2 regions of the Pseudomonas sp. Pso3 genome follow, and region 2 is predicted to be linked to the other one. Evidence: predicted binding sites of a transcription regulator. Region 2 holds the regulator's gene; the other holds the start of a gene.
What was found. Region 2 encodes FliA, which starts transcription of late flagellar genes. Its sites were predicted from a motif close to CTAAAGTTTNNNNNNNNNNNGCCGNTAA; they were not measured.
Positions count from the first base shown of each region.

Region 1: ACZ5R1_RS09190 (methyl-accepting chemotaxis protein) is a predicted target of FliA. The motif match lies at 6,633-6,660, and genes of this name have one in related genera.

Region 1 covers NZ_AP043687.1:1,962,484-1,978,098, forward strand. The annotation lists gene ACZ5R1_RS09175 (bifunctional diguanylate cyclase/phosphodiesterase) at 1-1,333, shown strand, start outside; gene ACZ5R1_RS09180 (LysE family translocator) at 1,337-1,969, opposite strand; gene ACZ5R1_RS09185 (methyl-accepting chemotaxis protein) at 2,126-4,087, opposite strand; gene ACZ5R1_RS09190 (methyl-accepting chemotaxis protein) at 4,593-6,554, opposite strand; gene ACZ5R1_RS09195 (cyd operon YbgE family protein) at 6,772-7,068, opposite strand; gene cydX (cytochrome bd-I oxidase subunit CydX) at 7,055-7,171, opposite strand; gene cydB (cytochrome d ubiquinol oxidase subunit II) at 7,195-8,334, opposite strand; gene ACZ5R1_RS09210 (cytochrome ubiquinol oxidase subunit I) at 8,345-9,958, opposite strand; gene cydP (cytochrome oxidase putative small subunit CydP) at 9,992-10,135, opposite strand; gene ACZ5R1_RS09220 (hypothetical protein) at 10,395-10,655, shown strand; gene ACZ5R1_RS09225 (dipeptidase) at 10,823-11,737, shown strand; gene ACZ5R1_RS09230 (BaiN/RdsA family NAD(P)/FAD-dependent oxidoreductase) at 11,766-12,905, opposite strand; gene ACZ5R1_RS09235 (Lrp/AsnC family transcriptional regulator) at 13,147-13,650, opposite strand; gene ACZ5R1_RS09240 (DMT family transporter) at 13,789-14,724, shown strand; gene ACZ5R1_RS09245 (PAS domain-containing protein) at 14,750-15,615, opposite strand, start outside.
Region 2 covers NZ_AP043687.1:1,652,375-1,667,989, reverse strand. The annotation lists gene ACZ5R1_RS07855 (DUF2076 domain-containing protein) at 1-143, opposite strand, end outside; gene ACZ5R1_RS07850 (cysteine hydrolase family protein) at 418-984, shown strand; gene ACZ5R1_RS07845 (YciC family protein) at 1,015-1,659, shown strand; gene ACZ5R1_RS07840 (DUF2058 domain-containing protein) at 1,669-2,208, opposite strand; gene ACZ5R1_RS07835 (aspartyl/asparaginyl beta-hydroxylase domain-containing protein) at 2,379-3,302, shown strand; gene ACZ5R1_RS07830 (DUF2802 domain-containing protein) at 3,337-3,753, opposite strand; gene ACZ5R1_RS07825 (chemotaxis protein CheW) at 3,753-4,232, opposite strand; gene ACZ5R1_RS07820 (chemotaxis protein CheW) at 4,306-5,226, opposite strand; gene ACZ5R1_RS07815 (ParA family protein) at 5,284-6,072, opposite strand; gene motD (flagellar motor protein MotD) at 6,108-6,971, opposite strand; gene ACZ5R1_RS07805 (flagellar motor protein) at 6,983-7,723, opposite strand; gene ACZ5R1_RS07800 (protein-glutamate methylesterase/protein-glutamine glutaminase) at 7,758-8,876, opposite strand; gene ACZ5R1_RS07795 (chemotaxis protein CheA) at 8,959-11,202, opposite strand; gene ACZ5R1_RS07790 (protein phosphatase CheZ) at 11,229-12,017, opposite strand; gene ACZ5R1_RS07785 (chemotaxis response regulator CheY) at 12,037-12,411, opposite strand; gene fliA (RNA polymerase sigma factor FliA) at 12,499-13,239, opposite strand; gene fleN (flagellar synthesis regulator FleN) at 13,236-14,066, opposite strand; gene flhF (flagellar biosynthesis protein FlhF) at 14,159-15,487, opposite strand; gene flhA (flagellar biosynthesis protein FlhA) at 15,498-15,615, opposite strand, start outside.

The DNA.
Region 1 (15,615 bases), 310 kb from region 2:
GCACATCAGCCGGCACGACGCCCTGACCGGACTGGCCAATCGTCATCAGCTGCATCGCTACCTGGCGCAGCGCTTCGCCGAGGGCGTCAGTGCCAGTCAGCCGCTGCATCTGCTGGCCCTCGACCTGGACCGCTTCAAGCCGGTCAACGACTCCCTCGGCCATGGGGCGGGCGATCAGGTGCTCTGCCAGGTCGCTCGCGAATTGCGCGCCAGTGTCCGGGAGGGCGATCTGGTCGCGCGCATCGGCGGCGATGAATTCCTGATCGCGGTGAACGGCTGCCTGAGTGCCGAGCAGGTGAGCCTGATGTGCAACCGGATGCTGGAGGGCATCGGCCGGACCATGCGCATCGACGAGCACGACATCAATATTGGCGCGAGCATCGGCATCGCCCAGGCGCCCCAGGATGGCCATGGCGCCGAGGATCTGCTGCGCTATGCGGACATCGCCCTGTACGAAGCCAAGGCCGCCGGGCGCAATACCCTGAGGTTCTACGAGCCCACCATGAACCAGCGCATCCTCGAACGGCGCCAGCTGGAGACCGAGTTGCGCCTGGGATTGCAGCGGCTGGAATTCGAGCTGGATTTCCAGCCGCGATTCGACGCCAGCAGCCAGCGCCTGCTGGGCGCCGAGGCGCTGGTGCGCTGGAACCATCCCGCGCGCGGTCGCCTGGCACCGGCCGAATTCATCGGGGTGGCGGAGGAGACCGGACTGATCCTCGGCCTGAGCGACTGGGTGCTGCAGGAAGCCTGCAGCCAGGCGGTGGTCTGGGAGCCGGAACTGATCGTGTCCATCAACCTGTCGCCGCTGGAGTTCCAGCGCGACGATCTGGTCGCGCGGGTCCGCAAGGTGCTCGACCGCACCGGCATCGATCCGGCGCGGGTCGAGCTGGAGCTGACCGAGAACGTCCTGCTGGACGACGCCGCGGGCGCCCTGGAGTTGATGAAGAAGCTCAAGGCGCTGGGGGTGCGGCTGTCCATGGACGACTTCGGCACCGGCTATTCCTCGCTGAGCTATCTGCGCACCTATCCCTTCGATTGCCTGAAGATCGATCGCAGCTTCGTCTCCAACATCGAGGTGAGCGAGAGCAACGCGGCCATCGTCGAGGCCATCGTCAGCATGGGGCGGGCGCTGTCGCTCACGGTGGTGGCCGAGGGCATCGAGACCGCCGGCCAACTGGCGCGCATCGCCGATCTCAGGTGCGACCAGGCCCAGGGCTTCCATCTGCAGCGACCGCTGTCCCAGGTGCGTTTCGCGGCCTTGCGGCAGGAGCAGTCACGACCGCGGGAAGCGTCCAACGACGCCAGTCGCGCCCTGGTCGCCACCAGGCACTAGGCACTAGGCACTAGGAGCGCCCAGGGCCGCACCCAGCAGCAGCGCGGCGAACAGCAGAAAGAGTCCGCCGGCCGCCCGGTTCAGGCGCGCGAGGGTGGAACCCGCGGTCAGGCGGGTACTCAAGGCTGCTGCGGCCCCGGCGTAGCTGCAGTGAATGAGGAGGCTCAACAGGCAGAAGCTCGCCACCAGCAGCACCAGCTGCGGCAGCACCGGGCGGTCGGCCTGGATGAAGGGCGGAAACAGCGCCAGAAAGAAGATGATCAGCTTGGGATTGGTGAGGGACACCAGCAGCCCTTGCCGGAGGCGTCTGGCGACGCCGATCGCCGGCCGGGTCGTGCCGGTCCGCTGGCCTGGAAGCGAGTCCTGGCGCAGGCGACTCAGACCCAACCAGCCCAGATAGAGCGCGCCAAGCAATTGCAGCCCCTGCAGCGCCCGTGGCGAACTGCTCACCAGGGCGCCGAGCGCGGTGCTGGACAGAATGGCTACCAGCAGGATGCCAAGCACCACACCGAGGATGCCTGGCAGGGCGCCGCGCCACTGCAGCAGCAGGGCGTTGTTGACCGTGAGCAGCACGCCCGGACCGGGACTGGCAATGGTGAGGCCGCACAGCAGCAGGTAGAGGGCAAAGGTATCCATGGCGTTTCCAGGCGGTCTGGTGGCCGGTCCTGGGCTGGCCGGTCCTGCGCTGCCGGCGACCAGTCGCTGACAGCGGCGCCCAGTCTGGCGACAGGGCGCGCCGGCGTCGCCATCCAGAGGGGCGGCTTTTCCACCGTACAGCGGCCGGCGCGGGGCTCAGGCCACCTGGAAGCGCCCCACCAATGACTGCTGGGCGTCGGCCAGGCGGGCCAGTTCGCGACTGGTGACCGCGGTCTGCTCGGCACCGGCGCTGACCTGGATGACCAGCTCATGGATGTCGCTGACGTTGCGGCTGATGTCTTCGGCGACCTGGCTCTGCTGCTCGGCGGCCGAGGCCACCTGGATATTGCGATCGTTGATCAGGGTCACGCCCTCGGCGATCTCGCCCAGCAATTCGCCGGCGCGGAGCATGTTGCCGGCGCCGGTCTGCACCTGGCCGAGGGTCTCCTGCATGGCCTGGGCGGCGCGGTCGGTGCCGCTCTGCAGGCGGCTGATCATCTGCTGGATGCTGCCGGTGGATTGCTGGGTCTTTTGCGCCAGGGAGCGTACCTCGTCGGCCACCACGGCAAAGCCGCGACCGGCCTCACCGGCGCGCGCCGCCTCGATGGCCGCATTCAGCGCCAGCAGATTGGTCTGCCCGGCAATGCCATTGATCACGTCCAGCACCAGGGAGATGGCATCGCTCTCCTGCTTGAGTTCGGCGATGATCTGCGCGGTGCGCTCGGCCTGCACCGACAGCCCCTGCACCAGGCCGATGGTGGCCTGCAATTCGTGGCGACCCTGGCGGGTGCTGGCCTCCACCTGCCGCGAGCCCTCGGCGGCTTCGCTGGTGCTGCGGGCGACGTCCTTGACCGTGGCGCTCATCTCGGCGATGGCGGTGGCCATCTGATCGGTGCCCAGGCGCTGCTGGGTCACGTTCTCGCTGGTCTGGATGGCGACCGCCGAGGCTTCTTCGGCGGCGGTGGCGACCTGCTGGGTGGCCGCGCCGATCTCCTGGATGACCTGGCCGAGTTCCTGACTCATCAGATTGAGGTTGCCGGTGATGGTGCCGAATTCGTCCCGGCCCTGATAGACGCAACGGGCGCTGAGGTCGCGGGTCGCCAGGCGGGTGAGGGTGCCGTTGACCTGTTCGACCGCCTGCCTGATGTTGCGGATGACCAGCCAGGCCAGCACCGAAACGGCCACCAGCAGCACCAGCATCAGGCCCAGGGTGGTCCAGAGATCGCGGCTGGAGCCAGCGCGTAGCTGTTCGGTGGTGGCGATGATGCTGGCGCCCAGCTCCGTTTCCAGGGTGCCCAGCTGATCGATGCGCTGGGTGGCCAGGTCGAACCAGGTGTCCGGCTGCACGTTCAGAGGTCTGCCCGGTGTCGTGTAGAGCGCACGCCGCTGCAACTGCGCCAGCTCCAGGGCACCGGGCTGCTTGAGGAGGTTCTCGAATCGCTGGACGACCTCGGGCGCGGACCTCTGCCTGAAGGCGTCGGCGTAGGCGGTGAATTCACCGAGATTGCGCGCGATCTGCACCAGTATCGGCAACTCCAGCCGATTCCTGCTGAAGGCTATCCCCAGCAGCGCGCGCTCGCGGCCGGCCCGCTCCTTCATCTCGACGAACAGATTCAGGGCATTCAGGGCGCGCTTGATCGCCGGATCCTCGACTTCGGCTTCGAGCTTGCTGTTGTAGCCTATCAACGCCTGGATCATCTCGGTATAGGCGGCACTGGATTGGGTACCGCTGATCGTCAGGCCGTCCACGGTGGTGCGCACCCCGGGCAGGCCGTCGAGGAGCTTCAGCACGGGTTGCAGGGCGGTATCGTCGCTGGCCACCCGGGCGCGCAAGGCGCCTTGGGCCTGGTCGCTGTCCTGGCGATAGGTTCGCAGGTCGTCACGCATGGCCGTGCCGCCACTGCTGAGAAAGGCGCCGCTGGCGCCCCGTTCCCGTTGCAGGGAGGTGATCAGGGTACTGACGTCTTGCGCCGTGGCGCTGGCGGTCACGGTGTGATCGAGGTTCTCCAGCGTCTGGTAGCGGTCCTTGAGGAAGAGACCGCAAATCAGCAGAAAGCCGGTCAGGGGCAGGAGCAGGATCAGCAGCAGCTTGGTACTCAGGGCGGCGTTCTTCAGCATTGGTCAGTCCTTCTATAGATAACCCTCGCGTCTGCTGGGACGCGAGGGATCGATTCCATGAGAGGTCACCGCGCAGGCATCGCCGGAAAGGATTCAGCTGCGCAAAGCCTGACGATTGCTTACGGACATACCCGGGTAGCGGATGCGCGCGCATGACCGGCGGTTATGCCTGCAAGTAGCGTGCTAGAGCGGTTCGAGGGTGTTGGTTGCGGATTCCCTGTTCCGTCTGGAACCGCGGAGTCGCCACCGGGACTGAAGGGCGATGGCGGCAAAGGCTTGCGGTCGAAGGATCAAGCCGGGGCAGACGGCAGAGCTCGGTACAGAGGACTGACGTCAGGGTTGCGGGCGGGGCTGGGCAGTGCCGAAGGGTGACCAAGCCCAACGACAGGGCAGTGCGGGGAGGCGGGAGAGTACAGCGAGAAGCGGGAAGGAGGGTTACAGCGGATGGCCAGCGAGGGGGACCTGGGGCTGTCCTCCTCGCTGGCCGTCGAATGCCTGGGTGGGGTCAGGCCACCCGGAAGCGGCCGACCAGCGCCTGCTGCTGTTCGGCGAGGCGGGCCAGTTCGCGACTGGTGACCGCGGTCTGCTCGGCACCGGCGCTGACCTGGATCACCAGGTCGTTGATGTCGTTGACGTTGCGGCTGATCTCTTCGGCGACCTGGCTCTGCTGCTCGGCGGCCGAGGCGACCTGGATGGTGCGGTCGTTGATCAGGGTCACGCCCTCGGCGATCTCGCCCAGCAGCTCGCCGGCGCGAACCACGTTGCTGGCGCCGGTCTGCACCTGGCTCAGGGTTTCCTGCATGGCCTGGGTGGCGCGGTCTGATCCGGTCTGCAGATTGTTGATCATCTGCTGGATGCTGCCGGTGGATTGCTGGGTCTTTTGCGCCAGGGAGCGCACCTCGTCGGCCACCACGGCAAAGCCACGCCCGGCCTCACCGGCGCGAGCGGCTTCGATGGCGGCGTTGAGCGCCAGCAGGTTGGTCTGCTCGGCGATGCCGCGGATCACGTCCAGCACCGAGGAGATGGCATCGCTCTCGTGCTTGAGTTCGGCGATGATGTCCGAGGTCCGTTCGGCTTGCACCGACAGCCCCTGCACCAGGCCGATGGTGGCCTGCAATTCGCGACGACCCTGGCTGGTGTTGCCCTCGACCTGGCGCGAGCCCTCGGCGGCTTCGGTGGTGCTGCGGGCGACGTCCTTGACCGTGGCGCTCATCTCGGCGATGGCGGTGGCCACCTGATCGGTGCCCAGGCGCTGCTGGGCGACGTTCTGGCTGGTCTGGATGGCGACCGCCGAAGCCTCCTCGGCAGCGGTGGCGACCTGTACGGTGGCCGCACCGATCTCCTGGATCACCTGGCCCAGCTCCTGGCTCATCTGGTTGAGATTGCCGGTGATGGTGCCGAATTCGTCCCGGCCCTGATAGGCGCAACGGGCGGTGAGATCGCGGGTGGCCAGGCGGGTGAGGGTGCCATTGACCTGTTCGACCGCCTGCTTGATGTTGCGGATGATCACCCAGGCCAGCGCCGAGACGGCCACCAGCACCAGCAGCACCAGGCCCAGGGTGATCCAGAGGTCGCGACTGGCGTTGGCGCGGGCCTGCTCGGCCTGGGCCCCGACGCTGGCGCCGAGGTCCGCCTCCACCTTGCCCATCAGGTCGATGCGCTGGGTGGCCAGGTTGAACCAGTCTTCCGGCTTGACGCCCAGGGCGTCGCCGAGGGGAACGGTAAAGGCCAGTTGCTGCAGGCGGCTGACTTCCTGGGCGCTGGGTTGCTTGAAGGTGTCGTCGAGCTGGCGGATGAATTCGGGCGTGGCCTTGCGCTGGAAGGCGTCGGCATAGGCGGAGAATTCACCCAGGTTGCGCGCGAAGCGCGACAGCAGGCTGGCGTCAAAGCGATTCTGGTTGAAGGCCAGACCCAGGAGCACCCGCTCGCGGCCGGCGCGTTCCTTCATCTCGACGAACAGATTGAGGGCGCCCAGGGCGCGCAGGATGGCCGGATCATCGACCCCGGCTTCCAGCGAATGGGTGTAGCCGATCAGCGTCTTGATCAGGTCGGTGTAGGCCGCACCGGACTGGGTGCTGTTGAGCGCCAGGCCGTCCACCTTGGTGCGTAGGTCACGTAGACCATCCAAAGCGCGCACGGCCGTCTGGATCGCGGTGTCGTCACCGGTGGCCAGAGCCCGCAGGTCTTTCTCCGCCTTGTCACTGTCTTCGCGAAAGGTCTTGAGCTTGTCTTGCATCGACTTGCCGCCGCTGCCCAGGAACACGCCACTGGCGCCGCGTTCGCGCTGCAGGCTGGTGACCACGGCACTGACACGCTGGGCCGTGGCACTGGCGGTCACGGTGTGCTCCATGTCCTTGAAGGTTTCGTAGCGATCGGCGGTGTAGAGACCCGAGATCACCAGGAAGCCGGCCAGTGGCAGGAGCAGAATCAGCAGGAGCTTGGTACTTAGGGGGGCATTCCTGAGCATGGTGGACTTCTCTGAAGCGGTCAGCGGGGGCGCCGGCGGCAGGATGATCAGCCGTCGTGGGCGAGGTCGATTGCGGTTATGTCGGCACCCCGAGACGAACCTTTATAGTCAGCTTAATCAATGGTGCGAGAGAGGGTGCGTCAGGCTGTCCATCAGACGGTGCGCCGGGTGGCGCGCGCTGCGCCCGGGGAGGCCGGGCGCTATGGTCAGACATCAATCAGCCCAGTTGCGCCTTGACGAGCAGGGCGTAGCCGAGCACCAGCAGCGGCCAGCCCACGGCCGGCCCGAACAGCAGGCGCCAGAGCCACAGGCGCGGCACGAAGCCGACGCCGTGGACCAGTCCGGCGGACACACCGAGCATGACCCCCATCAGCAGCGGATGACTGTAGTGGCCGCTGGCGTCGAGCATCAGCCCGGGGTGGATCAGCAGCAGCAGGGCCAGGGGCGCCGCCAGCAGCAGGGACAGCGTCCGCCCCAGCGGGTGGACGCGGGGCAGGGCCTCAGCATTCGGCATCGTCATGGACGTCCAGCTCCCGGGTGCTTTCCAGCCAGAGGGCGTTGATGATGCCGAAGCTCGCGGCGAGCAGGACACCGAGGATCCAGGTGAAGTACCACATGGCGTGTCTCCTTGAGAGGCCGATCAGTAGAGGCCGTGGGGGTTGGCGTCGATGAAGCGGTCATCGACCTTGCCCCACATGCGGATGTAGCTCCACAGGGTGTAGGCAAGGATGAGCGGCACGAAGAGGGCCGCGGCGACGAACATGATGCCCAGCGTCTTGTGGCTGGAAACGGCGTCCCAGACGGTCAGGCTGGAAGCCGGATCCAGGCTCGACGGCAGCACGAAGGGAAACAGCGCACAGCCGGCGGTGGCGAGGGTGCCGACGATGGCCAGGGCCGTGCCGGTAAAGGCCAGACCGGCCTGACGCCAGCTGCTGCCCAGCAGCGCCAGAACGCTGCCGAGCACGGCCACGACCGGGGCGATCAGGGTCAGCGGCTGGACCTGGTAGTTGGCCAGCCAGCCCGGGTTGCCGGCCGCGACCACCTTGTGCAGCGGATTCAGGGCAGTGCCCGGATCGCCCTGGCTGATCAGCACATAGCCGTCGATGCCATAGGCCAGCCAGACGCCGGCCAGGCCGAAGGTGGCGAGATGCAGCAGGGCGCACAGGCCGGTGGCGCGGCGGGCGCGCTCGCCCAGCGCCTGGTGGGTGCGCAGCATCAGCCAGCTGCCGCCGTGGGCGCAGAGCATGGCCAGGCTGACCCCGCCGCAGAGCAGCGCGAAGGGGTTGAGCAGGGCGAAGAAGCTGCCGCTGTAGGTGGATCTCAGGGTGTCGTCGAGCTGGAAGGGCACGCCCTGGAAGAGATTGCCGAAGGCCACGCCGAACACCAGCGCCGGAACCAGGCTGCCGGTGAACAGGCCCCAGTCCCAGGCGCTGCGCCAGCGGCCGTTGTCCAGCTTGCTGCGGTAGTCGAAGCCCACCGGGCGCAGGAACAGGGCGAAGAGCACCAGCAGCAGGGCCCAGTAGAGTCCGGAGAAGGCGGTGGCATAGACCATCGGCCAGGCGGCGAAGAGGGCGCCGCCGGCGGTGATGAACCACACCTGGTTGCCGTCCCAGTGCGGGGCGATGCTGTTGATGGCGGCGCGGCGTTCCTTGTCGGTCTTGCCGATCAGGGGCATGAGGATCATAGCGCCCATGTCGAATCCGTCGGTGAGGGCGAAGCCGATCAGCAGCACGCCGATCAGCACCCACCAGATGAGCTTGAGGACTTCATAGTCGAACATGGCGGTCTCCTCAGACGTTGGCCGGGGCAGCGGGCTTGGCCACCGCGGCCTGGCGCAGGGCGTCGCCGACCTGGGCGGCGCGTTCGTGGAAGTAGCGGCCGGTATGCAGGCTGCTTGGGCCGAGGCGGGCGAAGCGGATCATCAGGTACAGCTCCACGATCAGCAGCAGGGTGTAGAAGGTCACCAGGGCGCCGATGGAGCCGAGCAGATCGCCCGGGGCCAGGGTCGAGGCCGAGAGGTGGGTGGGCAGCACCTCGCTGATGGTCCAGGGCTGGCGACCGTGCTCGGCCACCCACCAGCCGGTTTGGGTGGCGATCCAGGGCAGCGGCAGGCTGAGCAGCGCCCATTTCAGCAGCCAGGGCTTGCTGAGTTCGTTGCGGCGGGTCGAAGCCCAGAAGGCGCAGATAAACAGCGCCAGCATCAGCACCCCGCTGGCGACCATGATGCGAAAGGTCCAGAATAGGCTGGCGACACCGGGAATGGTGTCCCGCGCGGCCTGGCGGACCTGCTCGGGGGTAGCGGTGGCGGGATCGTTGACGTATTTCTTCAGCAGCAGGCCATAGCCCAGGTCCTGCTTGTGGGCGTCGAAGGCGGCGCGGGTGGCGGCGGAGTCGTCGCCGGCGCGCAGGCGCTCCAGCAGGGCATAGGCCTGGGCACCGTTGCGGACGCGGGCCTCGTACTGGCTGACCAGGTCCTTGATGCCGGTGACCTGTTCGGTGGTGGAGCGGGTGGCGATCAGGCCCATCAGGTAGGGGATCTTCACCGCGTAGTCGGTGCGCATCTCCTGCTGATTGGGAATGCCGAAGAGGGTGAAGGAGGCCGGGGCTGCCTCGGTGTTCCACTCGGCTTCGATGGCGGCCAGCTTGACCTTCTGTACCTCGCCGACGCGATAGCCGGATTCGTCGCCCAGCACGATCACCGAGATGACCGCGGCCATGCCGAAGGCGGCGGCCACGGCGAAGGAGCGCCGGGCGAAGCCGATGTCGCGGCCCTTGAGCAGGTAGTAGCTGGAGATCGCCAGGACGAAGATGGCGCCGGTGACATAACCCGAGGCCACGGTGTGGACGAACTTCACCTGGGCCACGGGGTTGAGCAGCAGAGCGCCGAAGTCGACCAGCTCCATGCGCATGGTGACGTAGTTGAATTCGGCACCGACCGGATTCTGCATCCAGCCGTTGGCCACCAGGATCCACAGCGCGGAGAGATTCGAGCCCAGGGCCACCAGCCAGGTCACCAGCAGGTGCTGCCCTTTCGACAGCCGCTCCCAGCCAAAGAAGAACAGCCCGATTAGCGTCGATTCGAGGAAGAAGGCCATCAGGCCCTCGATGGCCAGGGGCGCGCCAAAGATGTCGCCGACATAGTGGGAGTAGTAGGCCCAGTTGGTGCCGAACTGGAACTCCATGGTCAGGCCGGTGGTGACGCCCAGGGCGAAGTTGATGCCGAACAGCTTGCCCCAGAACTGGGTCATGTCCTTGTAGACCTGTTTGCCGGTCATCACATAGACCGACTCCATGATCCCCAGGATCACCACCAGCCCCAGGGTCAGGGGCACGAAGATGAAGTGATACAGCGCGGTCATGCCGAATTGCAGGCGTGACAGGTCCACGACGGATTCCGAGATCATCCCGGCAATCTCCTCAAGCGAAGGGAAGGGGTACTAGTCCAGCAGGTGGGCGCTGACCGCCTGGGTGGCGTCGGGCGGAACCGTGGGGGCGCTGAACCAGAGGCTCTTGATCGCCATGAGCAGCGCCAGCTTGATCAGCAGGATGATCAGCAGTTCCTTGACCAGGCGTCCGTTCATGGCGACCTCGCGAGCCGTGGCGCCGCTCCAGGACGGAGTGGCGGCTGCATGCAGGATGCGCCTGCTGGCCCTGGGCAAAACTGATCCAGATCAATTGGCCAGTGGCCATCGCCTGGGGCAGGTTGTCGCAGCCGTTCAGGTCGGGTTCAGAGGGGTTAAGACAGCGTTAAGACGCCTGGGCGCAAGGTGGAACCGTGACTGACGCCGGACCGCTGCCGCGGCGACGCCAGCCCCCGTGTTCAAGACAGGAGGATCCACCATGAACGTCTTCAACAAGATGGCCGCTCTCGCCCTGCTCAGCACCGCCAGCTACACCGCCATGGCCGCCGAGATCAACGAAAGACGCGCCCAGGCCGCGCTGCAGCCCAAAGCGGCCCAGTCCGAGGTCGTCGCGGTGCAGCCACAGGCGCCGGCACGCTGGGACCAGGTGCTCGATCCCCAGGCCTATGGCCAGGCGTCGGTGCGCTATCAGGCAAGGGTCGTGGATCCGGCGCTGCTGCGGACCGTGAACCTCGGCTAGCGTCGCGGCGGGCCGGGCGGACCCCGGCCCCCGTTCGCATGCTATGTTGCATCCCTCGAGACGTGCGCAGGGGGACGCCGATGCAGCCGGTCACAGCCATATCCGCGGGACCCGGACCGATTCGCTGGGAGGCGCATGCCTGCCTGCCCCTCGTGCCCGGGCAGGACATGTCCGGCTTGCATCGCTATCGCGCGGCCGGCTTCCATCATGTGTCGATCAACGTCGGCATGGACATGACGCCTTTCGCGACGGTGGTGCAAACCCTAGCGGATTTCCGCGCCTGGCTGGCGCGGCATGAGGCGCACTTCCGTCTGGTCGGCACGGTGGCCGACATCCACCAGGCGCGTAAGCAAGGCAGGCTGGCCGTCTCCTTCGATCTCGAAGGCTCGACCATGCTGCTCGACGATCCAGCGATGGTCGGGCTCTATGCCAGTCTCGGGGTACGCCAGATGCTGCTCGCCTACAACCGCGACAACAGCTGCGCCGGAGGTTGCCATGGCGCGGGGGGCGGTCTGACGGCGCTGGGTCGCGAGATGGTGGCGGCCGGCAATGCGGCGGGCATCACCCTCGACTGTGCCCACGCGAGCGAGCGCGTCAGCCTGGAGATCATGGCGGTGTCGACCCGGCCGGTGGTCTTTTCCCACACCAATATCAAGGCGCTCCACGAGCATCCGCGGACGGTGAGCGATGGGCAGATCCGCGCCTGCGCCGACCAGGATGGCGTGATCGGCCTGACCGGTCTGAGTCTCTTTCTGGGCGATCCCGCGGCTTCGATGGCCAGCTTCGTCCGCCAGATCGACTACCTGGCGGAGCGGGTCGGGACTCGCCATATCGGCATCGGGCTGGATACCGAATTGTGCCCGGCCGACCATGCCCTGCCCGCTGGCGTCGACGTCGAGGACTGGTGGCCCGCACGCCACTATGGACAGCCGCACGGTCATACCCAGCTGCAACCCGAGGCGCTACCTGAACTGATACGCCAACTGGCGGGGCGGGGCTACACCGCCGCCGACATCGACGCCATCCTGGGCGGGAATTTCCTGCGCATCGCGAGCCAGACCTGGCCGTCTGCGGCTGCCTGAGTCCAGGCGCAAAGCGCTTTCCCCTGGCCTAGACGTACCGCGCCGCCGCGTAACCCGAGGCCCAGGCCCACTGGAAGTTGAAACCGCCCAGGTGGCCGGTGACGTCCAGCACCTCGCCGATGAAGTACAGACCGGGCGACTTGAGCGACTCCAGGGTCTTGGACGATACCTCGCGGGTGTCGACGCCGCCCAGGGTGACCTCGGCCGTCCGATAGCCCTCGGTGCCCGCCGGGACCAGTTGCCAGTCGTGCAGGCGGGCGGCGATGGCCTTGAGTTCGTCCGGGGTGTATTGCTTCAGCGGCCGGGACTGGAACCAGCTGTCGGCGAGCAGGGTAGCCATCTTCTTGGTGAACAGCTCGCCCAGCAGGGTCTTGAGTTCGCTGTTGGGCCGCGCCTGACGCTGCTCGGCGAACCACTGGACCAGGTCCAGGTGCGGCAGCAGGTCGATGCTGAGGCTGTCGCCGGGTTGCCAGTAGGAGGAGATCTGCAGGATCGCCGGACCGCTGAGGCCGCGGTGGGTGAACAGCAGATTCTCGACGAAGCTCTGGCCGTTGCAGCTGATCCGGCAGTCTTCCACCGCCGTGCCGGACAGGGCGCTGCAGAATTCCTTGAGCTGCGGATCGGTGATGGTGAAGGGCACCAGACCGGCGCGGGTCGGCAGCAGCTGATGGCCGAACTGGCGGGCGACCTGATAGCCGAAGCCGGTGGCGCCGAGGGTCGGGATGGACAGGCCGCCGGTGGCGATCACCAGGGATTCGCCACGCACCGGGCCCAGGCTGGTCTGCAGTTGATAGCCGCCCGGGTCGAGGCGGGCGATCTCCTGCACCGAGGTATTGAGGCGGATGTCGACGCCGCCCCGTTCGCACTCGTCCAGCAGCAGGGCGAGGATGTCGCTGGCCTTGTTATCGCAGAACAGCTGGCCGAGCTTCTTCTCGTGATAGGGCACGCCGTGCTTGGCCACCAGGGCGATGAAGTCCCATTGGGTGTAGCGCGCCAGGGCCGACTTGCAGAAATGCGCGTTCTGCGAGAGGAAGTTGGCGGGCTCGCAATAGAGGTTGGTGAAGTTGCAGCGGCCGCCGCCGGACATGAGGATCTTCTTGCCGGCCTTGTTGGCGTGGTCGAGTACCAGCACCCGGCGCCCGCGCGCGGCGGCGCTCAGGGCGCACATCAAACCGGCCGCGCCGGCACCGATGATGATGACCTGGGTATCGAACACTGTGACTCCTTACCGATAGACAGGGGCCTCTGGCCCGCGGCGGCGCATGTTACCCGATCGCTCGCTCGGGGTGGATGGCCGCCGTCGCGTCGCGGGTCCGGCTGTCCGGGCACCCTCCGACAGGCGCGGGCCGGGGCGGGCGGCGATCCATGAGCACCCTCGGCCACACCTGAGCGCGCGGCAGCGGGCAGTCTCAGCGCCGGCTGCCCGTTGCCCGTCCGCGCAGGTGATTGGTCGGTAGGGCGGTGGTGTACTTCACCTGGCTCAGGGCGAAGCTCGATCTGATGCTGGCGACGACGGGGATGGTCGTGAGGCAATCCAGCAGCAGCGTCTGGTACTTGGCCAGGTCTTCGCTCACCACCCTGAGCATGAAGTCGGCCTCGCCGCTCATCAGGTAGCACTCCATGACCTCCGGACGCTCCTTGATCGCATCCGTGAAGACCTCCAGCGACTGCTTGTCCTGCAGCTTGAGCGACACATGCACGAAGACGTTGATGGCGAGCCCCAGCGCGGCCGGATCGACCAGGGTCACGGCGCCGCGCAAGACGCCATGCTCCTTCATGTCCGCCACGCGCCGCCAACAGGGGGACGTCGAGAGTCCGGCGATTTCCGCCAGTTCGGCATTGCTCAGTTCGGCGTTCTGCTGCAGGGCATCCAAGATACGCAGGCTGGCATCGTCGAGTTTGGCGCGGCTCACGGTAGGACCTTCCTCTTTTAAATCTATTCAGGGTTGAATTTACCGAAATTCCCATTTTTCACGAAGAGAAAGGTGCGTTTTCGCGCACGAGCGGAAATAGCATAACTCCGAGTGATCCTTGGGCAACAGGGTGGCATCGTGAGCGCTACGATTCGGCAGAACCTCGACCTTCCCGGCAAGGCCTTCGGGCTTTCCTCCACCTATGTCGCGCTCGGCGTCATGGTGCTGCTGTGGGGAAGCAGCTGGCCGGTGACCAAGCTCGCCCTGCAATCGGTGCCGCCGCTCTGGCTGGCGACCGTGAGATTCGCCAGCGCCGCGGTCTGCCTGTGCCTCTACCTGGCGCTGCGGGGACAACTCAGGCTACCCACCCGGCACGACCTGCCGATCATCGCCAGCGTGGGACTCCTGCAGATGATGACCTTCACCGGGCTTGGCATGGTGGCCATGGTGCAGATCGACACCAGCAGGGCCGTGCTGCTGGCCTACACCACGCCCCTGTGGTGCGTACTGGTCGCCTGGATGCTGTTTCGCCAGGTGCCGTCGCGTCTGCAACTCACCGGATTGGCCATCGGCATGGCCGGGGTGGTCGCCGTCTGCAGTCCCGCGGAACTCGACTGGACGCAGCCGGGCACCGTGAAGGGGGCGCTCTTTCTCCTGCTCGCCGCGGTGAGCTGGGCGCTCGTCATCCTCCATGTGAAGCGCCATCGCTGGGTGACGTCGCCGCTGGCACTGGCACCCTGGCAGATGCTGCTGGCCGTGGTGCCCCTGGCCTTCGCCGCCTGGCTGAGCGAAGGCTGGCCGACCGCCGTCACCCTGGATACCCGGCTGTTGCAGGAGCTGTTCTTCATCGGTCCGATCGCCACCTCGGCCTGTTTCGTCATCTCGGCGGAGTTCGGCCGGAGGATTTCCACCTTCGCCATGTCGACCGTCACGCTCGGGGTGCCCCTGGTGGGAACCCTGGCGTCCTGCCTGGCGTTTGGCGCCACCGTGTCGAGCCTGTTCGTCGCCGGGCTCGGCCTGGTGGTGGCGGGGGTGCTCGTCTCGGCCCTGGCGGTGCGCCCCGGACGAACCTGAGCGCGACCGCCCGTACCGCGACGCCCTAGGTGGTCAGGTGCGTCGCGGTTTCTTCGAGGATCTGCTGCAGCCGGCGGGACAGGGCCTCCGCCGAATAGGGCTTGTGGATCAGCTCGAAGCCCTGGGCGCCATTGGTCGCCAGCACGTGGCTGTAGCCGGAGGTCAGCAGGATCGGCAGGCAGCGATAGAGGCGTCTGATCTCGATGGCCAGCTCCAGCCCGCTCATGCCGGGCATGACGACGTCCGAGAAGACCACGTCAAATCGACCCGGCTGGTCGGCGAGCAGGGCGAGGGCGCGCTCGGCGTTGGTGGCCAGGACTGCGTGGTAGCCGAGATCGCCCAGCAGGTCCACGGCGAAGCTACCCACCTCGAGATTGTCCTCGACCACCAGGACGGTGATCCCACCGCCATCGACCGTTGCCGTGGCATCAGCGAGGGTCGGTTGCGGCCCGCTGGCCGGCGCGAGCGGCAGATAGAGGCGGAAGGTCGTCCCGCGGCCGACCTCGCTGGTGACCCGCACCTCGCCGCCCGACTGCTTGATGAAGCCGAACACCTGGCTCAGGCCGAGTCCGGTACCCTGGCCGACTCTCTTGGTGGTGAAGAAAGGCTCGAAGATCTGCTCCAGGTGTGCCCGGGCGATGCCACTGCCGTTGTCCGCCAGGGTGATGGCCACGGCTGGGAGGTCCAGCGCTGGCTGAGCTCCGCTGGCCGGAATGCCGGCGACGGTCATTACGCCTATGGTCAGGCGTCCGGCACCGCTCATGGCGTCGCGGGCGTTCACCGCGATGTTCACCATCGCGGTATCGAACTGGCTGGGGTCGGCATAGACCAGGCACGGGTCATCGCCTACCTCGAGCTCGATGCCCACCTGCGAACCCAGCAGGGTTTCCA
Region 2 (15,615 bases):
ATGTAATAGGGCGCCGCGGGCTGCTCGCGCAGGCGCTGCTGGATCAGCGCCTCGGCTTCCCGGTCACGGGGCGCGGTCTGGGCTTCCGTGGTCTTGAGACGGTCGAACAGACCTTCGATCAGCTGGCTTTCTTCGCGTTGCATGATGACCCTCCCGCAGACGGTCTACTGGCGGCCTTTCCCGGGGAACGGCCTGGATGTCGAAAGGCGCAAGGCTGCGCACTGTTATGCCAGATAAAGGCGCAGCGGTTGCTTTTCAAGTTGCGTTCGCACGGCATTCAGCACAGGTTCAGCCAGAGGTCCACTGGCGCCCCTCCCATCTGAAGAGCCGCCCTGCCAGGGAGTTCCGGGTGGCGTCCAGGACTGGACAACCGGCCGGCGCTGCGGGAGTCTGAGTCTTTGCCCGCGAGGCCTGCGCATGCCGCCCCTGCTCATCCTGATCGACCAGCAACAGGGCATCCGCGCCCCGCACCTGGGCCCACGCAACCACCCCGAAGCCGAGCAGCGCCTGGCCGAGCTACTGGCGGCCTGGCGCCAGGTCCGGGCGCCCCTGCTGCATGTCCGGCACCTGTCGCGCAATCCGCATTCGGTGTTCTGGCCAGGGCAGCCCGGCGTGGAATTCCAGCCGGCCCTTGCGCCCCTGCCCGGCGAGCCGGTATTCGACAAGCAGGTCCCCGACGCCTTCGCCAACAGCGGGCTGGAGCGCTGGCTGCATCAGCGCGGCATCGCGTCGCTGCTGATCTGCGGCGTGGCCAGCGAGAATTCGGTGGAGGCCACGGCCCGCAGCGCCGGCAATCTTGACTTCACCACCTGGGTCGCCGAAGACGCCTGCTACACCTTCGCCAAGACCGACTTCGCCGGGCAGCCCCGCAGCGCCGAGGAGGTCCATGCGATGGCCATGGCCAACCTGCACGGCGAGTACGCCACCGTCACCTCCACCGCGGCCATGCTCGAACGCCTGCGAGCGAGCGGGTCACCCTGCTAGACTGCCCCCCTGCCCGTCTGGAAGCGTTGCATGAACCCTGTCGATATCCTGCGCGACTCGCTGTCCTTCTTTGCCCGCAATCTGCGCCCTCTGGCCGTCCTCACCCTGCCCTGGCTGCTGCTCGAAGCCCTGCTGCGCTATCAGGTGCTGGAGCGCTTCGGCGCCAACGGCGGCCTGTGGGACATGCTGGTCAGTCTGCTCTGCTATCCGCTCTCCACCGCCGCACTGCTGATCTTTCTGGAGGCGCGCACCCAGGGCAACACCCCGCGCCTGAGCGGCGTATGGGGCGCCGCCCTGCTGCTCTGGCCGCGCTTCGCCGTCCTCGCCGCCGTGACCTCGGGGCTGGTGATGCTGGGATTTTCGCTGTTGATCGTGCCGGGCTTTCTGATCATGGCCAAGCTGGCCTTTGCCGAGAACCTGCTGGTCCTGGAGGGACGGGCGCCGCTGGACGCCCTGCGCGGCAGCTTCCGGCTGAGCCGCGGGCATTTCTTCACCCTGCTGGCGTGCATCCTGGCCACGGTCCTGCCGGCCTGGCTGCTCGACGCCTGGATCACCCGGCATTTCGCCGAGGCCGCGGTGCCGGAGATCGTGCTGCAGACCCTGTCGGGCTTCCTGCAGCTGATCCCCAGCATCGCCGTCTACCGCATCTACATGCTGGTCAAGCAGAAGGCCTGACCAGGCCACTCACCACATCAGGTCGTCCGGCACCTGGTAGGCGGCGTAGGGATCGTCCGGATCAGGCTCGCCGCTCTGCACGTTGAGCAGCACCACCCGCTTGGGATCGCGCTCCTGGATGCGTTCGGCGGTAGCCCGGGGCACCACCTCGTAGCGGCCTTCGTAGCGCACGATGGCCAGACTGCCCTTGCTGAGCTTGTCTCTCATCATGACGTTGACCGACAGGCGCTTGACCTTCTTGTCGTCGACGAAGTTGTAGTAGTCCTCGGTGGTCAGCTTGGGCAGGCGGCTGGTTTCGATCAGCTGCTTGATCTGCGCCTGCTCGGCCTTGCGCCTCTTCTTGTCTTCCTGAGCGCGATTGAGCTCCTGGTCCTTGGCCAGTTTTTCCGCCTGGGCCTGCTGGACGGCCAGCTCCTGGGAGCGATCCTTTTCCGCCTGCCCGCGATGCTCCATGCGGTTCTGCTTCTGCTTCTGCTTGACGGCCTGCTTGGCCTGCTTTTCATTGACCAATCCGGCTTTCAGCAGCTGGTCGCGTAGGGACATGCTCATCGATACGACTCGTCTAGATCATCCAAGGGGGCGCAGCTCGGAAGCGGCCGCGCGCCAGGGTGTCCATCCTGCGCAGCCGACGAACCGAGTGCAAGCCTTTCTCTGGGGTGAAATAATGCAGTCATGACCTATCCGCCCCTGGTTCGGGCGCTGCCGATCACAATTCGCCCATGATTACCTTAGCGATCGTCCTGCTCTTCGTCGCCAGCGTGCTCTTCGTTCACCTTCGCGGACAAGCGCGCCTGCCCTTCCTGCGTCAGCTGGTCAACCACTCGGCGGTGTTCGCGCCGTACAACGCCCTGATGTACCTGTTCTCCGGCGTGCCGTCCAAGCCCTATCTGGATCGCAGCCGCTTTCCCGAGCTGGATGTGCTCAAGGACAACTGGCAGGAGATCCGCGTCGAGGCCCTGCGGCTGTTCGACGAGGGCTACATCCGCGCGGCGGAAAAGGACAATGATGCCGGCTTCGGTTCCTTCTTCAAGAAGGGCTGGAAGCGCTTCTACCTGACCTGGTACGGCGAGCCGCTGCCCTCCGCCCAGACCCTCTGCCCGCGCACCGTGGAGCTGGTGCGGCAGATCCCCAACGTCAAGGGCGCCATGTTCGCCCTGCTGCCGGGCGGCAGCCACCTGAATCCCCATCGCGATCCCTTCGGCGGCTCGCTGCGCTACCACCTGGGTCTGGCCACGCCCAACTCGGATGCCTGCCGCATCTATGTCGACGGCCAGCCCTATGCCTGGCGCGACGGCGAGGACGTGATGTTCGACGAGACCTATGTGCATTGGGTGAAGAACGAGACCGACCAGACCCGGGTCATCCTCTTCTGCGACGTCGAGCGGCCGCTGCGCAATCGCCTGCTGACCCGCGTCAACCAGGCGGTCAGCCGCTTCCTGGGCAGCGCCACGGCGCCGCAGAACGTCGAAGGCGAACGCGTCGGCGGCATCAACCAGGCCTATGCCTTCAGCAAGAGATTCGGGGATCGTATCGGTGGCGGCGTGAAGAAATTCAAGCGGCGCCATCCCAAGGCCTATCGCATCGCCAAGCCAGTGCTGGCGGTGCTGGTGGTGATCGCGCTCTACCACTGGATCGTCAGCTGAGGCGGCGATCCCGCGCAGGCGGCGTCAGCGGCTCCTAGCCGGAACGCTGCTGGCGCTGTCGGTGCAGCCGGGCCACCAGCTCGGCTTCGGCCTGGGACAGACCACAGGCCTGGGTGAGATCGTCGGCACTGGCGCCCAGTCCCACCAGGCGCGCAGCCTGGGAAAACGACAGACTGGTAGGGTCGCTCTGCTCGATCTGGGTCAACCGATCGGGCAAGGGCGCCACCACCTTGGCCAGTCCCTGCACCTGTTCACCCATGCGTACCTGCCCGGCCTGGTAGGTTTCCAGGCGCTTGAGCAGGATCTGCATGCGCTTGTCGACCAGGGCCTCCCGCTCGGCCAGCTTGGCCGCCTGCTGCTGCTGGCGTTGCCAGAGCAGCCAGCAGCAACCGCCGAGGCCGGCACAGGCCAGCCCCAGGGCGACGCTGAGCAGGATCAGCCCGACGAGCATCAGATGCTTTCCAGCTCCGACCACTCTTCTTCGGTCATCAGCTTGTCGAGCTCGACCAGGATCAGCAGCTCGCCGTTCTTGTTGCAGACACCCTGAATGAACTTGGCGGATTCGTCATTGCCGACGTTCGGTGCGGTCTCGATCTCCGACTGCCGCAGGTAGACCACCTCGGCCACGCTGTCGACCAGGATGCCAACGACCTGCTTGTCGGCCTCGATGATGACGATACGGGTGTTGTCGGTGACCTCGGTGGGCAGCAGACCGAAGCGCTGACGGGTGTCGATCACCGTCACCACGTTGCCACGCAAGTTGATGATGCCCAGCACATAGCTCGGCGCACCCGGGACCGGAGCGATTTCGGTGTAGCGCAGGACTTCCTGGACCTGCATCACGTTGATGCCGTAGGTCTCGTTATCCAGGCGGAAGGTGACCCATTGCAGGACCGGATCTTCGGAACCCTGTGCGGACGTTTTTTTCATGTTCCCTAGCCTCGTCAAATACCGCACGTGCGGCGAAGCGGGCGAACCCGCCGGTTAGTTGCAGCGGGCAGCCCTAGCGGCGGCCACCCACCACCTGTTCAGCGAGCGCCGCCACATCCAGCAGCGCACACATCTGATCGATCACCGTACCGGCCAGCCACGGCCGGGTAGCGCGCTGGTTCCGCCATTTGACCTCGGCGGGATCCAGACGTACCGAATGGCTGACGCCGTGCACGGCCAGGCCCCAATCCAGGCCTTGCAGCGATATCACGAATTTCAGCCCCTCGCGATAGTCGTCACGGTAACGCTCGGGCATCACCCAGCGCGCCGCGTCGAGCACACGCAGATTACCTGCCTGGCAGGGTAGCAGGCCCAGGAACCAGTCTGGCTGACCGAACAGCGGCGTCAACTCTTCGTCGGCCAGCGGATAGATGGAACCCAGGCACACCAGGGGTGCGGCCAGGGTCAGGCCGGCGACGTCGAACAGCAGGCATTCGAAGGGCTCTTCACCCCACTCCGGGCGACCGTCCAGATGCACGGCGCTGGGCGGTACGCCAGCCGCTGCCACGGGCTGCGTAGCCGGGGTGCCCACAGCGATGCCTTCCACCGCCGGACGGGCCGGCTCGGCGACCGGTGCCAGTTCGGGGACGCGCCAGTCCAGTTCGATATCGGTTTCGGGCGCGAGCAGCGGCTGGGGTGCAGGCAGCAGGACCTCGGGCAGGACGCGCTCGGCCAGGGCGACCGCGGGACGCCGGGCGGCCAGCGGCACGACCCGCGGCTGCCGTGCGGCATCCCGCTCGAGTTCTTCGCGTACCGCGGCGGCGAATTCGTCTTCGCTCACGCTGGCGATCGGCGCGGCCGGCACCACCACCGGCGCCACGACAGGCGTGGCTTCGGCAGTCGGCAGTTCCAGGAACGCGTCCAGCAGCAGGGCATCGAGATAGCCCTGGAGGACACGCTGAGGACGATTGTCGAGGGACGTCGGTTGGCTCATGGCGATCTACGTGAGTGAGTTGTCCAGCCTATCGGCCGGCGGAGTGGAAAACTTGAATCAGGCGACCTGGCTGCTGGGCGCACCGTCGAGCAGATGCCGCAGCAACGCCCGGTAGGCGATGACGCCGCGGCTGTTCAGCTCGTAGCGCGACGGCACCTGGCCGGAGCGACTGGCATCGCGCAGCCGGGTATCGATGGGGATGAAGGCCTGCCACAGCTGGGCCGGATAGGTGTTGCGCAGGACCTTGAGCGTGCCGATGGAGGCCTGGGTGCGGCGGTCGAACAGGGTCGGCACTATGGTGTAGGGCAGCGCCTGCTTGCGCGAACGGTTGATCATGGTCAGGGTGTTGACCATGCGTTCGAGCCCCTTGAGCGCGAGGAATTCGGTCTGGGTGGGAATCACCAGATGCTGGCTGGCTGCCAGGGCATTGACCATGAGTACGCCGAGCAGCGGCGGACTGTCGATCAACACGTGATCGAAGTCGTTCCACAGCTGCGCCAGGCTCTTGGAGATCACCAGCCCCAGGCCGCTCTGGCCAGGCGACTGCCGCTCCAGGGTGGCCAGGGCCGTGCTGGATGGCAGCATGGACAGCTGCGGATGGCTGGTGGGCAGCAGCAGACGCTGCGGCAGGCCTTCCGGAACCTGACCCCCGTGCTGGAACAGGTCGAACACGCTGTGTTCGAGGCTGTCCGGATCCTGACCGAAATAGCTGGTCAGGGAACCGTGGGGATCGAGATCCACCAGCAGGACGCGCTTGCCCTCATCGCCGAGCAACCCGGCGAGGGCAACGGTGGTGGTGGTCTTGCCCACCCCACCCTTCTGATTGGCGACAGCCCAGACTCTCATGTGCAGACTTCCTCCCGACGACACGACCAGCCGGGTCAAGGTGCCGGCGTTGGGGCCGGCGACGAAGATTTGACAGGCGCCACTCCGGGCGCCGGTTCTCCAGGCGATGCTGCAGATTGTGTGCCAGTCGACGGATTTTGCAAGGTGCTCTGCGGCCGGAACAGATCGAGATTGCGCGAGATCAGCAGCACCACCCGCCGATTGCGGGCGCGGTTGACGTCACTGGTGTTGTCGACCACCGGCTGATAGGCGCCATAGCCCACCACGGCCAGGCGCTGCGGCGCGATACCATTGCCGATCAGCAGGCGCACGATACTGGCGGCCCGGGCTGCCGACAGCTCCCAGTTGGTGGGATACAACGCCGTGCTGATCGGCCGGTCGTCCGTGTAACCCTGGACCTGAATCGGATTCTTGAAGGGTGCCAGAATCTTGGCCACCTTCTCCATGAGGCCGAAGGCGGGATTGCTCGGCAGGGAATCGCCGCTGGCAAACAGCAGGTTGGTGCTGAGCTCGATTTCCAGCCACATCTCACTGGCCTTGATGTTCAGCTGATCACCCGCGATGAGATCGCCGAAGGTGGCCCGCACACTGTCGGCGATCTGCTGCAGCGGATCGCTGGGGGTGCCCTTGGCCGGCTGGGCGGCGCTGGCATCCATCACCGTCGGCGTCACGCCGGCGGGACGCTGATCGCCGAGGGGGATGGGTTTGAGCGAACGCTCCGGCTGGCTGAAGATGCCGGACAGGCTGTCCGAGAGCACCTTGTACTTGCTCTCGTTCAGCGAGGAGATGGAATACATGACCACGAAGAAGGCGAACAGCAGGGTGATGAAGTCCGCGTAGGAGACCAACCAGCGTTCGTGGTTCTCGTGCTCTTCGGGACGGCGGCGGCGACGAGGCATGCGGCGCCCTCCTAGTCCAGAAAACCTTGCAGCTTCATTTCGATGGAGCGGGGATTTTCGCCCTCGCCGATGGACATTAGCCCTTCCAGCAGCATTTCCCGGTAGCGGGACTGTTGCTGCGCCAGCGCCTTGAGCTTGTTGCCGACGGGCAGCAACAGCAGGTTGGCGAAGCCGACGCCATAGATGGTGGCGACAAAGGCCACGGCGATGCCGCTGCCCAGTTGCGAGGGATCGGCGAGATTCTGCATGACGTGGATCAGGCCCATCACCGCGCCGATGATGCCCACCGTGGGCGCATAGCCGCCCATGGCCTCATAGACCTTGGCGGCGGCGATGTCGCGGTCTTCCTGGCCGTAGAGGTCCACCTCGAGGATGCTGCGCAGGGCTTCGGGCTCGGTGCCATCCACCAGCAACTGCAGGCCCTTGGCGGCATAGGGATCGGCTTCACGTGTGACCAGAGGCTCGAGCCCCAACAGCCCTTCCTTGCGCGCCACGTTGCTCCAGTTGACCACCTTGCGGATACCGCCGGTGAGGTCCAGCCGCGGCGGCATGAATACCCAGGCCAGCATGGTCAGGGCGCGCCGCAGCACCGGCAGGCGAGTCTGCAGCAGGACGGCACCCAGGGTACCGCCCACCACGATCAATGCCGCCGGGCCATTGGCCAGGGCGGTAAAGGAGCCGCCCTCCAGCAGGTTGCCGCCCATGATGGCGGTAAAGGCCAGCAGGATGCCGATGAGACTGAGCACGTCCACGCTCAATGCCCTTCTGGCCGGAGAACGCCTGCCGTCACGAACAGGCCTCGGTCAGGTGTCTGCCGATGTCGTCCAGGCCATAGATGGCGTCGGCCAGATTGGCCTTGGCGATGGCCATGGGCATGCCGTAGATGACGCAACTGGCTTCGTCCTGGGCCCACACCTGGCTGCCGACCTGCTTGAGCATCCGGGCGCCTTCGCGGCCGTCGGCGCCCATGCCGGTCAGGACCACCGCCAGCACCTTGTCGGCATAGGCCTTGGCCGCGGAGCCAAAGGTCACGTCGACGCAGGGCTTGTAGTTGAGGCGTTCGTCACCGGGCAGGATCTTCACCATGCCGCGGCCATCCACCATCATCTGCTTGCCACCCGGTGCCAGCAGGGCCAGGCCCGGACGCAACTGGTCACCGTCCTCGGCTTCCTTGACGCTGATGCGGCAGAGTTTGTCCAGGCGCTCGGCGAAGGCCTTGGTGAAGGCGGCAGGCATGTGCTGGATCAGCACCAGAGGCGCCGGGAAGTTGGCTGGCAGCTGGGTGAGCACCCGCTGCAGAGCCACTGGCCCGCCAGTGGAAGTGCCGATGGCTACCAGGCGATAGTGCTTGCGCTTGGGCGGCGGCGAAGCCGGGGCGGCGGGTGCATGACCCGCTGCAGCGCCGCTAGGCGCAGCCGGACGCGCTGCCGGGCGAGCCGTGGCCGGCGCCGCGGCGGCGCTTGCGGGCGCTGCCGGCGCGACGCTGGGCGCTACGGCGAAGCGCCGATTGGACCGGGCGATATGATGGATCTTCTCGCACAGCAGCTTCTGCACGCTGGCCGGATTGCGCGAGATGTCCTCGAAATTCTTGGGCAGGTAGTCGACCGCGCCGGCATCCAGGGCGTCCAGGGTGACCCGGGCGCCTTCATGGGTGAGCGAGGAGAACATCAGCACCGGGGTCGGGCACTTCTGCATGATGTGGCGGACCGCGGTGATGCCGTCCATCATCGGCATCTCGTAGTCCATGGTGATGACATCGGGTCGCAGCGCCAGGGCCTGGTCGACCCCTTCGCGCCCGTTGCTGGCCGTGCCCACCACCGAGATGTTGGGATCGGCCGCCAGGATCTCCTTGAGCCGACGCCGGAAGAAGCCGGAATCGTCCACCACCAGTACTTTTACCGGCATACGTTGAAACTCCTAACCTTGGGCGGCGCAGGCCACCCGATGGCGCCGGGCACGGGCCCGACGCCGCTCGTACCCGACCGACTCAGAGCCCGCGACGGGCGTAGCGCTTGAGCATGCTGGGCACATCGAGGATGAGCGCGATGCGGCCGTCGCCGGTGATGGTCGCCCCGGACATGCCGGGCGTTCCCTGCAGCATCTTGCCCAGGGGCTTGATGACCACCTCTTCCTGGCCCACCAGCTGATCGACCACGAAGCCGATGCGCTGGGTGCCCACCGAGAGGATCACCACATGCCCCTCCCCCTGCTCCACATGGGCCGCATTGGGCACCAGCCAGCGCTTGAGGTAGAACAGCGGCAGCGCCTTGTCGCGCACCACCACCACTTCCTGGCCATCCACCACGTTGGTGCGGGACAGGTCGAGGTGGAAGATCTCGTTGACGTTGACCAGCGGGAAGGCGAAGGCCTGGTTGCCCAGCATCACCATCAGTGTCGGCATGATCGCCAGGGTCAGGGGGACCTTGATGACGATCTTGGAGCCCTGGCCCTTGGTCGAGAAGACGTTCAGCGTGCCGTTGAGCTGGCTGATCTTGGTCTTGACCACGTCCATGCCCACACCGCGACCGGAGATGTCGGAGATCTCGGCCTTGGTGGAGAAACCCGGGGCGAAGATCAGGTTGAAGCACTCGGTCTCGGTCAGGCGATCGGCCGCGTCGCGGTCGAGCAGACCTTTTTCCACGGCCTTGTTGCGCAGCAGATCCGCGTCCATGCCCTTGCCGTCATCGGAGATCGACAGAAGGATATGGTCGCCTTCCTGCTCGGCGGAGAGCACTACGCGACCCGCACGGGACTTGCCGTTCTCTTCACGCTCGGCCGGTCCTTCGATGCCGTGGTCGACCGCGTTGCGCACCAGGTGCACCAGCGGATCGGCCAGGGCCTCGACCAGGTTCTTGTCCAGGTCGGTTTCTTCGCCGACCAGTTCCAGATTGATCTCTTTCTTCAGGCTGCGCGCCAGATCGCGGACCAGGCGCGGGAAGCGACCAAAGACCTTCTTGATCGGCTGCATCCGGGTCTTCATGACCGAGGTCTGCAGATCGGCGGTGACCACGTCGAGGTTGGACACGGCCTTGGCCATGGCTTCGTCGCCGCTGTTCAGGCCCAGGCGTACCAGACGGTTACGCACCAGCACCAGTTCGCCGACCATGTTCATGATCTCGTCCAGCCGCGCGGTGTCGACCCGCACGGTGGTCTCCGCCTCGCTGGTGGGACGCTCGGCAGGCGCGGCGGCTGCCGGCTTGGGCACCGCGGCCTCGGCCACCGGCGCCGGCTTCGGCGCCGGTGCGGGAGCCGCCGGCTGAGGTGCGGCCACCGGTGCCGGCGCAGCGGCCACCGGAGCGGCTACCGCTTCCGCGGCTGCCGCGGGACCACTGAACTTGCCCTTGCCATGCAACTCGTCGAGCAGGGATTCGAATTCGTCGTCGGTGATCTCGTCACCGCTCGCCGCGGTTGCCGGAGCCGCTGCGGCCGGGGCTGCAGCGACGGGTGCCGCGGCTTCGCTGGCGACGAACTTGCCCTTGCCGTGCAATTCGTCGAGCAGGGCCTCGAATTCATCGTCGGTGATGTCTTCGCCACCGGGCGCGGCAGCGGCAGGGGCCGCAGCGGCAACCGGCGCAGCGGCCGGCGCCTCCTGGAACTTGCCCTTGCCATGCAGCTGGTCGAGCAGGGCTTCGAATTCGTCATCGGTGATGTCGTCGCCACCGGCGGCTGCCGGCGTTTCCGCTGCCGCGCTCGGCTCGCTGCCCAGGGCATCGAGCAGATTCTGGAAATCGGCATCGCTCAATTCCGGCTCGGCCGCCGCAGCGGCGACCGGAGTCGGTTCCGCGACCACTGCCGGAGCGGCAGCCACGGGCGCAACCGGAGCCGGCGCCGGCGCACTGCCGGCGGGCTCGGCCAGGCGGGCCAGGGCCGCCAGCAATTCGGGCGAAGCCGGGGTCGGCTCTTCGCGTTCACGGACCTGACCGAACATCTCGTTGACGGAATCCAGTGCTTGCAGCACCACATCCATCAGCTCGGCATCCACGCGGCGTTCGCCCTTGCGCAGGATGTCGAAAACGTTTTCCGCGATATGGCAGCACTCGACCAGGGTATGGAGCTGCAGGAAACCGGCACCGCCCTTTACGGTATGGAAGCCACGGAAAATGGCGTTCAGCAGATCCATGTCATCCGGGCGGCTTTCCAGCTCGACCAATTGTTCGGACAACTGTTCGAGAATCTCGCCGGCCTCTACCAGGAAATCCTGGAGGATCTCTTCATCGGCGTCGAAGCTCATTCCTGCACTCCCCAAGAGGGTCTGGGTCAAAAGCCCAGACTGGATAGAAGATCGTCGACGTCGACCTGAGCGGCCACGACGTCTTCACGCTTATCGGCATGAATCTGCGGACCTTCACCCTTCATCGTCTTTTCTTTTCGATTCTGTTCGATCAGCGCGGTGTGATCGTGACTGAAGCCGGTATAGCGATCGACCTGGCTGGCCATCATCACCAGCTTGACGAGGTCTTTCTCGATCTGCCCGACGAGATTGACCACGCGCTTGATCACCTGACCGGTAAGGTCCTGGTAGTCCTGCGCCAGAAGGATGTCGTTGAGCTTGGCCGACAGTTGCTCGGCGCTGCTCTCGCTGTGACTGAGGAAGGCGTCGACGCGCTTGGCCAGCTCGCGGAATTCGTCCGCGCCCATTTCCCGGCGCATGAACTTCTTCCAGTCGGCATGCACGGCGCGGGCTTCGTCGCCGAAGTTGCCTACCAGCGGGGCGCTCTCCTCCACCAGATCCATGGTCCGGTTGGCGGCGTTCTCGGTCATCTTCACCACGTAGGAGAGACGATCGGTGGCATCGCTGATCTGGGAGACCTCTTCGCCGGCCATGCCGCGCGGATCGATCTCGAAGTTGACGATGGCGTTGTGCAACTCGCGGGTCAGCTTGCCGACTTCCTGGTAGAGACCCCGATCGCGCAACTGGTTGAGTTCATTGATGACGTGCACGGCCTGGGTGAAATCGCCGCTTTCCAGGCATTTCACCAGCTCTTGGGCGTGCTGTTTGAGATTCGACTCGAAGTCGCTGAAGCTGTTGGAGCCAAGCTGATCCATAACGTCCCCGCGGCTTTCTTCAGCCGTTCACCCGCTCGAAGATCTTGTCGATCTTTTCTTTCAGCACCTGGGCGGTGAAAGGCTTGACCACATAGCCGTTCACGCCGGCCTGAGCGGCTTCGATGATCTGCTCGCGCTTGGCTTCGGCGGTCACCATCAGCACTGGCAGGGTCTTCAGGCGCGCATCGGCGCGCACCTGGCGCAGCAGGTCGATGCCGGTCATGCCGGGCATGTTCCAGTCGGTGACGAGAAAATCGAAGTTGCCGCTCTGCAACATCGGCAGCGCGGTGTTGCCGTCGTCCGCTTCGGCGGTATTGGTGAATCCCAGATCGCGCAGCAAATTCTTGATGATGCGTCTCATCGTGGAAAAATCGTCCACGATGAGGATTTTCATGTTCTTGTCCAAGTCGACCTCCGTCCTAATCCGCACACACGCCGCAAGGCGCGTCTAAGCAATCGTAGTAGCCTGAGTACCAGCCGGTTAACGCGAACGCCATTCCGCCAGCCGCGCCCGCAGGCGTGCCGCGCATTGACTGTGAAGTTGGCAGACGCGTGACTCGCTCACGCCCAGCACCTCGCCGATTTCCTTGAGGTTGAGTTCCTCGTCGTAATACAGCGAGAGCACCAGACGTTCACGCTCCGGAAGATTGGCGATGGCGTCGGCCAGGGCCTTGCGGAAGCGCTCGTCCTCCAGACCGCGACCGGGTTCGAGTTCATGCGAACCGCTCTCCTCGAGCCCATGCTCACCACCCTCCATGAGGTCGTCGAAACTGAACAGGCGACTCCCCATGGTGTCGCCAAGGATGCCGTAGTACTCATCCAGACTCAATTTAAGTTCGGCCGCGACTTCGGAATCTTTAGCGTCGCGACCGGTGCGCGCTTCCACCGCGCGAATGGCGTCGGTGACCATGCGCGTGTTGCGATGCACCGAGCGTGGCGCCCAGTCGCCCTTGCGGACCTCGTCGAGCATGGCGCCGCGGATGCGGATGCCGGCGTAGGTCTCGAAGCTGGCGCCCTTGCCGGCGTCATATTTGCGCGAGGCCTCCAGCAGGCCGATCATGCCGGCCTGCATCAGGTCCTCGACCTGCACGCTGGCCGGCAGTCGCGCCAGGAGATGGTAGGCGATGCGTTTCACCAACGGCGCATAGCGGTTGATGAGTTGCTCCTGCTGGGTACGTTCCGAGGTTTTGCTGTACATGCGAAGCCCGCTGGATGCTGTCATGCGTGGGTACCGATGGCTGGTTGCACAAGGCGCTCGACAAAGAACTCGAGATGGCCGCGCGGATTGGCGGGCAACGGCCAGCCATCGACTTTCTGAGCTACCGCACGAAAGGCCAGCGAGGCCTTGGCACGCGGAAAGGCTTCGAACACGGGGCGCTGTTTCTGCACGGCTTTGCGCACCGCCTCGTCGAACGGAATGGCGCCCACATACTGGAGGGCGACATCCAGGAATCTGTCGGTCACCTTGGTCAGCTTAGCAAAGAGATTGCGACCTTCCTGGGGCGTCAGCGCCATGTTCGCCAGGACCCGGAAACGGGTGACGCCATGGTCGCGATTGAGCAGCTTGATCAGGGCGTAGGCATCGGTGATGGAGGTGGGCTCGTCGCACACCACCACCAGGACTTCCTGGGCGGCGCGAACGAAGCTGACCACCTGGTCGCCGATGCCGGCCGCGGTATCGACGATGAGCACGTCGAGGTTTTCGCTGATGTCGCTGAAGGCCTGGATCAGACCGGCGTGCTGGGCCGGCGTCAGATTGACCATCGCCTGGGTGCCCGAGGCCGCCGGGACGATGCGGATGCCGCCCGGGCCGTGCAGCAGCACGTCGCGCAGCTCGCACTCGCCGGAGATGACGTCGGCCAGGGTGCGCTTGGGCGACAGGCCGAGCAGAACGTCGATGTTGGCAAGGCCCAGGTCGGCGTCGAGCAGCATGACGCGCCGCCCGATATCGGCCAGGGCCAAGGCCAGGTTGACCGACACGTTGGTCTTGCCGACACCGCCTTTACCGCCCGTGACCGCTATGACTTGGACGGGATGCATGCTACCCATTGCCTGATACCTTTGATTGAAATCCGTCACACTTTAGACCAAGTGCATTTGGCGTGCCCAGGCATGCGATGCACCACTACCGTTCGTCTGCGCTAACCGGCGCGGCGGGCATTGCTCTGATACAGGCCGGCAAGCATGCCCGCCATGGTTTCTTCGCTCGGTTCCTCGGGGGCCTGCAGGCTCACCGCGCGGCTCACCAGCTGGTGGCTGCGGGCCGGATGCAGGTCGTCCGGGATGCGCGGGCCGTCGGCGATGTAGGCCACCGGCAGGCGCTGGCTGATGGCCAGACCCAGGGCTTCGCCGAGACTGGCGGCTTCGTCCAGCTTGGTCAGCACGCAGCCGCTCAGGCCGCAGCGCCGATAGCTGTGGTAGGCCGCCTTGAGCACCTGGCTCTGGCTGGTGACACCCAATACCAGATAGTTGCGAATTTTCAGCTGGCGGTTGGCCAGGGCTTCGAGCTGCACCTTGAGCGCCGGATCATTGGCGGGCATGCCCGCGGTGTCGATCAGCACCAGGCGCTTGCGTGCCAGGGGTGCCAGCGCCTGGGCCAGGGACTGGCCCGGGTCGACCAGGGTCACCGGCACGTCGAGGATACGGCCGAGGGTCTTGATCTGCTCCTGGGCACCGATGCGGAAGCTGTCCATGCTGACCAGCGCCAGACTCTGGGGACCGTACTTGAGCACGTAGCTGGCGGCGAGCTTGGCCAGGGTGGTGGTCTTGCCCATGCCGGCCGGACCGACGAAGGCGACGACACCGCCCTCCTCCAGAATCTTGGCGTCGGTGGTCTTGGCCAGCTGGGCGAAGTTGGCCAGCAGCATGCGCCAGGCATGGCGCGGGTCCTGGATCTTGGCGACGCTGTCGAGCAGGTGGCGGGCCAGATCGGCCGGCAGACCCATGCGCTGCAGACGACGCCAGAGGCCGGCCTGCTGCGGACGGGTGGACTGCACCTGGGTCCAGGCCATGGAGCCGAGCTGGACTTCCAGCAGTTCACGCAGACCGCTGAGTTCGCTGCGCATGGCTTCCAGGGCGCGACGGTCTTCCGGCGCGGCGCTGGCGGCAGGGGCGGCAGCGGCCGGCTGGGGCGCACGCGGCGGGGCGATCACCGGCTCGCGGCGGCTGTCGGCGGCGCTGATGGCGCCGAGCAGCTGCTTGTCCTTGGGTGCGGCCGAGGGCACGCCCGGCGCGCGGATGCTGAGGTCGGCATGGGCCTGGGCGATCTTCGCATGGGTCTTGCGCAACTCCGCCTGCAGCTCCGCGTTGGGCGCGGCCGGTGCCGGAGCCTGGTAGTCCAGCGCCGCGGTCAGCTCGACACCACCGGCGACCCGGCGGTTGCTGAGGATGGCGGCATCCGGGCCCAGCTCGTCGCGTACCAGCTTCATGGCTTGACGCATATCGGCGGCGAAGAAACGTTTGACTTGCATGATCTAGACCTCAGCCATTCTGGCCAACGGTAGCGACGATGGTGACCTGCTTGTTGTCCGGAATTTCCTGGTAGGCCAGTACACTCATGTTCGGCGCCGCCATCCGCGCGAAGCGGGACATCATCCCG